DNA from 2 places in the Bradyrhizobium sp. HKCCYLRH2047 genome. Region 2 is predicted to be linked to the other one. Evidence: predicted binding sites of a transcription regulator. Region 2 holds the regulator's gene; the other holds the start of a gene.
The links. The regulator PhoB, encoded in region 2, activates phosphate uptake and scavenging genes when phosphate is short. The targets are predictions, from matches to a motif close to TGTCATNNANCTGTCAT.

Region 1 (4,298 bases), on a different contig from region 2:
GTTCGCGGTGGTTGTGATCGGCGGCATGGGTTCGATCATGGGCTCGATCATCACCGGCTTCCTGCTCGGCGTGATCGAGGGACTGACAAAGTATTTCTACCCCGAGGCTTCCAACACCGTGGTCTTCGTTCTGATGGTCCTGGTGCTGCTGGTGAAGCCGACGGGTCTGACCGGACGGGCGGCCTGACATGACATCCATCACCGACGCGACCCTGCCGATCACCCCGCGCGCGATGCGCGACGAGATGATCGTGTTCGTCATCATGGCAGCGCTGCTGGCGATCGTGCCGTGGACCGGGCTGTACCCGTTCTTCGTCATGCAGGCGCTGTGCTTCGCGCTGCTCGCCTGCGCCTTCAACCTCCTGATCGGCTATGGCGGCCTGTTGTCGTTCGGCCACGCGATGTTCCTGGGAACGGCCGGCTATTGCAGCGCCCACGCGTTGAAAGTGTGGGGGCTGCCGCCCGAGCTCGGCATCCTCACGGGCGTTGCCGGATCGTTCGTCCTGTCGGTGATCACCGGCTACATCTCGATCCGCCGGCAGGGCATCTATTTCGCGATGATCACCCTGGCGCTGTCGCAGCTCTTGTACTTCATCTATCTGCAGGCGCCGTTCACCCATGGCGAGGACGGTATCCAGGGCATTCCGCAGGGGCGGATGTTCGGCATCCTCGACCTGTCCAAGCCGACGGTGCTGTATTACGTCGTGCTGGCCGGCTTCCTCGCCGGCTTCCTGCTGATCTTCCGCACCATCAACTCGCCGTTCGGCGAGGTGCTGAAGTCGATCCGCGAGAACGAGCAGCGGGCGATCTCGCTGGGCTATAAGACCGACCAGTACAAGCTGCTCGCCTTCATCCTGTCGGGGACGCTGGCTGGCCTCGCCGGTGCGCTGAAGGTATTCGTCGCCCAGAATGCCTCGCTGACCGACGTCGAGGTCGGGATGTCCGGCCAGATCGTGCTCATGACCCTGGTCGGCGGGCTCGGCACCGTGTTCGGCCCCGTCGTCGGCGCCTTCGTGATCGTCGGCATGCAGCAATATCTGTCCGGCTTCGGCCAGTGGGTGACGGTGATCCAGGGCGGCATCTTCGTCGCCTGCGTGCTCACCTTCCGCCGCGGCGTGGTCGGAGAAATCGCCCATCTGTTCAAGCGATCCCTCTAAGCTATTGATCTGTAAAGAGATCGTCGAAGGGCAGAAAGCGGTGGATGAACCGGCCACCGCTTCTGCTGGTGCGCGATCCGGAGTATGACAGTTCTGTGACGGGCCGGCCCTGGCCCGTTTCGGAATGGATGGATCTCGTCCCATGCTGCACTGGTTTCGCGCCGTTCTCCCGCGGGAGGAGCGGTTTTTCGATTTGTTCGCCCGCCACAACAAGGTGGTGATCCAAGGCGCGCATGCGCTGCAGGACATGCTTAAGGGCGGCGACGACATCCTCAGGCACTGCCAGCGCGTCAGCCAGCTCGAGAACGAGGCCGACAACATCACGCGGGAGGTGCTGACCGCGGTCCGCCGCACCTTCATCACCCCGTTCGACCGCGGCGACATCAAGAACCTGATCACCTCGATGGACGACGCCATCGACCAGATGCAGCAGACCGCCAAGGCCGTGGTGCTGTTCGAGGTCAAGGAGTTCGAGCCGACCATGCGCGAGATGGGCACCTTGCTGGTCGATTGCGCCAATCTGATCGGGAAGGCGCTGCCGCTGCTGCAGGCGATCGGCCAGAACGTGCCGATGATCACCGCGATCACCGAGGAGATGACCAAGCTCGAGGGCCGGGTCGACGACCTCCACGACATCGGGCTGAAGGAGCTATTCCTCAAGCACCGCAACGCCAACACGATGGACTTCATCGTCGGCGCCGAGATCTACGACCATCTGGAGAAGGTCGCCGACCGCTTCGACGACGTCGCCAACGAGATCAATTCGATCATGATCGAACAGGTCTAGGGTAGGGCCGCGCCGTGGACGCTCAACTCGGCCTTCCGATTCTGGTTGGCCTCATCGCCGTCGCACTCGCCTTCGATTTCCTGAACGGCCTGCACGACGCCGCCAACTCGATCGCGACCATCGTCTCGACCCGCGTGCTCCGGCCGCAATATGCGGTGTTCTGGGCCGCGTTCTTCAATTTCGTGGCGTTCAGCGTGTTCGGACTGCATGTCGCGCAGACCATCGGCACCGGGATCATCGATCCCGCGATCGTCGACGCCCACGTGATCTTCGCGGCCCTGGTCGGCGCGATCGTCTGGAACCTGGTCACCTGGGCGGCCGGCATTCCGTCGTCGAGCTCGCACGCGCTGATCGGCGGCCTGGTCGGGGCAGGGGTCGCCAAGGCCGGCATCTCGGCCACCGTGTGGAGCGGCCTGTCCAAGACCGTGCTCGCGATCGTGCTGTCGCCGCTGGTCGGGCTGGTGCTGGCGATGATCCTGGTTGCGATCGTGTCCTGGGCCTCGGTGCGCTCGACGCCGTTTGCCGTGGACCGGGCCTTCCGCATCCTGCAATTCGCTTCGGCCTCGCTGTATTCGCTCGGCCACGGCGGCAACGACGCGCAGAAGACGATGGGCATCATCGCGGTGCTGCTGTACTCGCAGGGCCATCTCGGCGAGCAGTTCACGGTGCCGTTCTGGGTGGTGCTGTCGTGCCAGGCCGCGATGGCGCTGGGCACGCTGATGGGCGGCTGGCGCATCGTCCGGACCATGGGCCTGCGCATCACCAAGCTGAATCCGATGCAGGGCTTCTGCGCCGAGACCGGCGGCGCCATCACGCTGTTCCTGGCGACGTTCCTCGGCGTGCCCGTCTCGACCACCCACACCATCACCGGTGCCATCGTCGGCGTCGGCGCCGCCCGCCGCGCCTCGGCGGTGCGCTGGAACGTCGCCGGATCGATCGTCTATGCCTGGATCTTCACGATTCCGGCCTCGGCCATCGTAGCGGCACTGAGCTTCTGGCTGGTGTCGGTGCTCAGGCACTAAAGACGGCGAGACCGTCCTGAGACGTTGGGGCCTCATGGTTCGAGACGCGCCGCAAGCGCGGCGCTCCTCACCATGAGGGTTTGGGGCTGGATCTGGTCCGCAAAACGGACTCCGCTACAGATTCAGACCTCGTCCTGAGGAGCGCGCCGCTTGGCGCGCGTCTTGAAGGACGGCCGTGGGCGGGATGCGGGGTCCGGGCGGGCCACGGTCAGGCCGGTTAACTCCCCGGTTGGAGTTGCGGTGCAAAACGCCTATATGGAGGGCGCGCGGCGGCCGTGATCCCGCGCCTTTTCATCACATAGCGCTCTCTCTGGCCTCAAAACGACGTCCGCCGCCTCATGTCCGATTCCGCCGTCACCACTGAACAGCCGTCCCGCTCCGCGCTCTCCGATGAGGTCGCGCGCCGGCGCACCTTCGCCATCATCTCGCATCCGGACGCCGGCAAGACCACGCTGACCGAGAAGCTCTTGCTGTTCGGCGGCGCCATCAACCTCGCCGGCCAGGTCAAGGCCAAGGGCGAGCGCCGCAACACCCGCTCAGACTGGATGAAGATCGAGCGCGAGCGTGGCATCTCGGTCGTCACGTCGGTGATGACCTTCGAGTTCGAGGGCCTCGTCTTCAACCTGCTGGACACGCCGGGCCATGAGGACTTCAGCGAGGACACCTATCGCACGCTGACCGCAGTCGACTCCGCCGTCATGGTGATCGACGCCGCCAAGGGCATCGAGGCGCGCACGCGCAAGCTGTTCGAGGTCTGCCGCCTGCGCGACATCCCGATCATCACCTTCATCAACAAGATGGACCGCGAGAGCCGCGACACCTTCGACCTGCTGGACGAGATCGAGAAGACGCTGGCGCTCGACACCACACCGATGACCTGGCCGGTCGGCCGCGGCCGCGACTTCATCGGCACCTATGACGTCAGAGACGGCGGCGTGCGCCTGCTCGAAGGCGGTGGCGCCAAGACCGGCGCGGCGCAGCAGATCGCGATCTCCGAGCTCGGCAAGCTCAACGCCAATCTCGACATGGGCCAGATCACCGACGAGCTTGAGCTGGTCAAGGAAGCCTGCAAGCCGTTCGACCTGGAGGCGTTCCGCGAGGGCCATCTGACGCCGGTCTATTTCGGCAGCGCGCTGCGCAATTTCGGCGTCGGCGATCTCCTGGAAGGTCTCGGCCGCTACGCGCCGTCGCCGCGCGCGCAGGAGTCCAACCTGCGCAAGGTCGACGCCGCCGAGCCGCGCATGAGCGCCTTCGTCTTCAAGATCCAGGCGAACATGGACCCGAACCATCGCGACCGCATTGCGTTCGCGCGGCTGTGCTCGGGCAAGCTCA
Region 2 (4,298 bases):
ACCATCAACAACTTCGTCCAGAGCCCCTATGCCTATTGGAAGCAGCTGGCCTGGAGCGGAGCCCTTCTGATCACTCTGGCCGTGCTCGCCCTGAATGTCAGTGCACGCATTCTCGGCGCCGAGAGGAACGCAAAATGACCGACCTGTCCGTATCCGTCAGCCAGCCCAATCCCGCCGCGCTGAACGGCAAGGTTTTGCCGGAAGCCCCCGCCAAGGTGACCGCGCGCAACCTGAACTTCTATTACGGCGATCACCACGCGCTGAAGAACATCAACCTGTCGCTGGGGACCAACCGCGTCACCGCGTTCATCGGCCCGTCCGGCTGCGGCAAGTCGACCCTGCTGCGCATCTTCAACCGGATGTACGATCTCTACCCGGGCCAGCGCGCCGTTGGCCAGCTCATGCTGGACAACACCAACATCCTCGATCCCAAGCTCGACCTCAACCTGCTGCGTGCCCGTGTCGGCATGGTGTTCCAGAAGCCGACGCCGTTCCCGATGACGATCTACGAGAACATCGCCTTCGGCATCCGGCTGTATGAGAAGATCTCCAAGTCGGAGATGGACGACCGGGTCGAGAAGGCACTGCGCGGCGGCGCGTTGTGGAACGAGGTCAAGGACAAGCTCAACGCTTCGGGCCTGTCGCTGTCAGGCGGCCAGCAGCAGCGGCTGTGCATTGCGCGCACCGTGGCGGTCCGGCCGGAGGTGATCCTGTTCGACGAGCCGTGCTCGGCGCTCGATCCGATCTCGACCGCCAAGGTCGAGGAGCTGATCCAGGAGCTCGCCGAAAACTATACGATCGCCATCGTGACGCATAACATGCAGCAGGCGGCGCGCGTCTCCGACAAGACCGCCTTCATGTATCTCGGCGAGCTGATCGAGTTCGACGACACCAGCAAGATCTTCACCTCGCCGAGCGATCGGCGGACCCAGGATTACATCACCGGCCGGTTCGGCTGACGCCGACGACATTGACTTCAGGAGATCATCATGGCCAGTGAACATACCGCCAAGGCGTTCGACAGCGATCTGCAGGATCTCACCCGGCTGGTGTCGGAAATGGGCGGCCTCGCCGAGCGTCTGATCGTCGATTCCGTCGATGCGCTGGTGCGGCGCGACATCGCACTCGGCCAGAAGGTGGTCGCCACCGACGCCGAGGTCGACAAGCTGCAGCGCATCATCGAGGAGCGCGCCGTTCTTACCATCGCCCGGCGACAGCCGATGGCGGTCGACCTGCGCGAGATCGTCGGTGCGATGCGGGTCGCCACCGATCTGGAGCGCATCGGCGATCTCGCCAAGAACATCGGCAAGCGCGTCGCGGCGCTGGAGAGCGACTTCCATCCGCTCAAGCTGATCCGCGGGCTCGAGCACATGACCGACCTGGTGCAGTCGCAGGTCAAGACGGTGCTGGACGCCTATGCCGCGCACGATTTGCCGGCGGCGATGACGGTGTGGAAGGGCGACGAGGAGGTCGACGCCATCTGCACCTCGCTGTTCCGCGAACTCCTGACCTACATGATGGAGGATCCGCGCAACATCTCGTTCTGCATCCATCTGATGTTCTGCGCCAAGAACATCGAGCGCATCGGCGATCACGCGACCAACATCGCGGAGACCGTCTTCTATATGATCGAAGGCCAGCAGATCATGGACAAGCGCCCGAAGGGCGACATGACGAGCTTCGCATCGACGATCCCCGGCAACTGAGAGAGACGGTTCTGACATGGGCGCCCGAATTCTGGTGGTGGAGGACGAGGAGGCGCTGACGACGCTCCTGCGCTACAACCTCGAGGCCGAAGGCTACGAGGTCGAGACGGTGGCGCGCGGAGACGAGGCCGACACACGGCTGAAGGAGCGCGTTCCCGATCTCGTCGTGCTCGACTGGATGCTGCCGGGCCTGTCCGGCATCGAGCTGTGCCGCCGCCTGCGGGCGCGGTCCGAGACCCGGCAATTGCCGATCATCATGCTCACCGCGCGCGGCGAGGAGAGCGAGCGCGTGCGCGGCCTCGCGACCGGCGCCGACGACTACATCGTCAAGCCGTTCTCGGTGCCGGAGCTGCTGGCGCGCGTGAAGGGCCTGCTGCGGCGGGCGAGCCCGGAGCGGCTGGCGACCGTGCTGTCCTATGGCGACATCGAGCTCGACCGCGAGAAGCGCCGCGTGGCGCGCTCGGGACGGCCGATCGATCTCGGCCCGACCGAATACCGCCTGCTCGAGTTTTTCCTGGAGCATCCCGGCCGCGTGTTCAGCCGTGAGCAGCTGCTCGACAGCGTCTGGGGCCGCGACATCTATATCGACGAGCGCACGGTCGACGTCCATATCGGCCGCCTGCGCAAGCTGCTCAATCCGGGCCGCGAGCAGGACCCGATCCGCACCGTGCGCGGCGCCGGCTATGCGCTCGATGATCGCTTCGCCAAGAGCGAGCAGGTGTAAGGGGCGATCGGGCGTGAGGATGAAGCAGGTGTGAGGCGCGAGGGGGCCCGATTGAGGAGATCGCGGTCCGCTTTCGGCCACGCCGCCGCCGTCTTGATCGTGTCTGCTTCGTGGCCCGTCACGATGTTTCGGTCCCAGCGGACGCCCTTGATCAAGATCATCATCATATCTCTAGCCGTGCTGCTCGGCAGCGCGGCGGGCGCCGCGGCCGCCGAGCTCGAAGACGCGGTCGCCGCGGCGGGAAACGGACAGCACGCCGCGGCGATGCGCCGCCTGCTGCCGCTGGCCGCCAAGGGCGATGCGCGGGCGCAGTTCGACGTCGGCTTCATGGAGGCCTTCGGCTGGGGCCAACCGCGCAACCCCGCCGAGGCGCTGGCGTGGTATCGCAAGGCCGCCGATCAGGGCCTCGCCGTCGCCCAGCATTATCTCGGCATCGCCTATGTCAACGGCGAAGGTGTCGCGAGCAATTATGGCGAAGCCGGCCGCTGGTTCAGCCGCGCGGCAGCGCAGGGCTTCGCCCAGTCGCAATACATGCTGGGCCTGATGCTGCTCGACGGTCGCGGCGTGAAGCAGGACGTCGTGCAGGGCTACGCCTGGCTGGTGATGGCGGGTCGCAGCGGCGTGCGATCGGCCGGCCGCGACGTGCAGAGGGTCAAGCTGACCGAGCCGCAGCGCGTCCAGGCCCAGAGCGCCATTGCGGCCTGGCGGCCGAAGCCGGAATCGGCGGAGGCGGGCGTCGCCGCTCCGCGTCCGGAGCAACTGCTCGGGCTCGACCGCCACATCGGCGAGGTCGTCGATCCCACCTCGTGGCCGGCGTCGTCGATCGGCGTCGTCACCGTCGCGCAATACTCGACCGGCGGCTGGTGCACCGGCACTCTGGTCGCGCCGCGCGTCGTGCTCACCGCCGCGCATTGCGTGTTCAACGGCGTCGCGCAGGTCAGCCCCGGCAATGTCCGCTTCCTGGCCGGCATGAACAGGGGCACGCCGGCGGCATCGTCGGTCGCCGACAAGCTGATCGTGGCGCCGGACTTCGTCCCGACCCGGCACGACAGATGGTCGCTCGACCGCTCGCCCGCCGATTGGGCGCTGATCGTGCTGAAGGATGCGCTGCCGTCGAAGCCGGTCGCGGTCAAGGCGCTGACGCGCGAGGAACTGCAGGCTGCGACATCAGCCGGAACCATCTCCGAGATCGGCTACGGCCAGGAGCGCCGCTATTCGCCGACCGGCCAGCGCAATTGCAGCGCCGGCATGACCAGCGATGCCCGGCTGCTGACGGTGCATTGCCTCGCCAATTTCGGCTATTCGGGCTCGCCGATCCTGGCCGAGGTCGGCGGGCAGCCGACCGTTGTCGGCATCTTCTCGGCGTTCCACGAGGAGACCCGGCTGATGTTCGCCGCGCCCGCAAGCCAGTTCGAGGCCGTCGTGCGGCGCGAGATTGCGGCGCAGAGTGCCTCGGCGCGGTGAGGGGGAGGGGACGAGAGAGGTCCCGCCGCTGGTCACGATCTGTGCGCGACTGGATAGCGGGTTGCCAAGCGAGCGGGCGATCCGGCAAGTGCAGCCGATTTTTTCCTGTAGCTTTCGCCTGCAGCGGGGCTTTACCGAACTGGCCTGGCTCTTGCTATAGTTCGAGTATGACGATTGTTCCAATTGATCATCCTCGTGCCCCGCGGCTGCTGTGGTGGCGGTCGCAGCCCGGCAGGACCGTTGCGCTCGTCGCTGGGCTGGTCGCGGCCAATGCGGTGGCCTGGGCCTGGGCATTCGCGCTCTACGCCGACCGGCCCGCCATCGTCGGCACCGCGATGCTGGCCTGGTTGCTCGGACTGCGCCATGCCGTCGATGCGGACCACATCGCGGCGATCGACAATGTG

Region 1: ACQR1D_RS15380 (DUF47 domain-containing protein) is a predicted target of PhoB. The motif match lies at 1,242-1,258, and genes of this name have one in related genera.

Annotation. Positions count from the first base shown of each region.
Region 1 covers NZ_JBNPUM010000005.1:456,703-461,000, reverse strand. The annotation lists gene ACQR1D_RS15390 (branched-chain amino acid ABC transporter permease) at 1-187, shown strand, start outside; gene ACQR1D_RS15385 (branched-chain amino acid ABC transporter permease) at 189-1,157, shown strand; gene ACQR1D_RS15380 (DUF47 domain-containing protein) at 1,300-1,944, shown strand; gene ACQR1D_RS15375 (inorganic phosphate transporter) at 1,959-2,966, shown strand; gene ACQR1D_RS15370 (peptide chain release factor 3) at 3,305-4,298, shown strand, end outside.
Region 2 covers NZ_JBNPUM010000008.1:217,165-221,462, forward strand. The annotation lists gene pstA (phosphate ABC transporter permease PstA) at 1-138, shown strand, start outside; gene pstB (phosphate ABC transporter ATP-binding protein PstB) at 135-959, shown strand; gene phoU (phosphate signaling complex protein PhoU) at 990-1,706, shown strand; gene phoB (phosphate regulon transcriptional regulator PhoB) at 1,723-2,430, shown strand; gene ACQR1D_RS20420 (trypsin-like serine protease) at 2,578-3,894, shown strand; gene ACQR1D_RS20425 (HoxN/HupN/NixA family nickel/cobalt transporter) at 4,062-4,298, shown strand, end outside.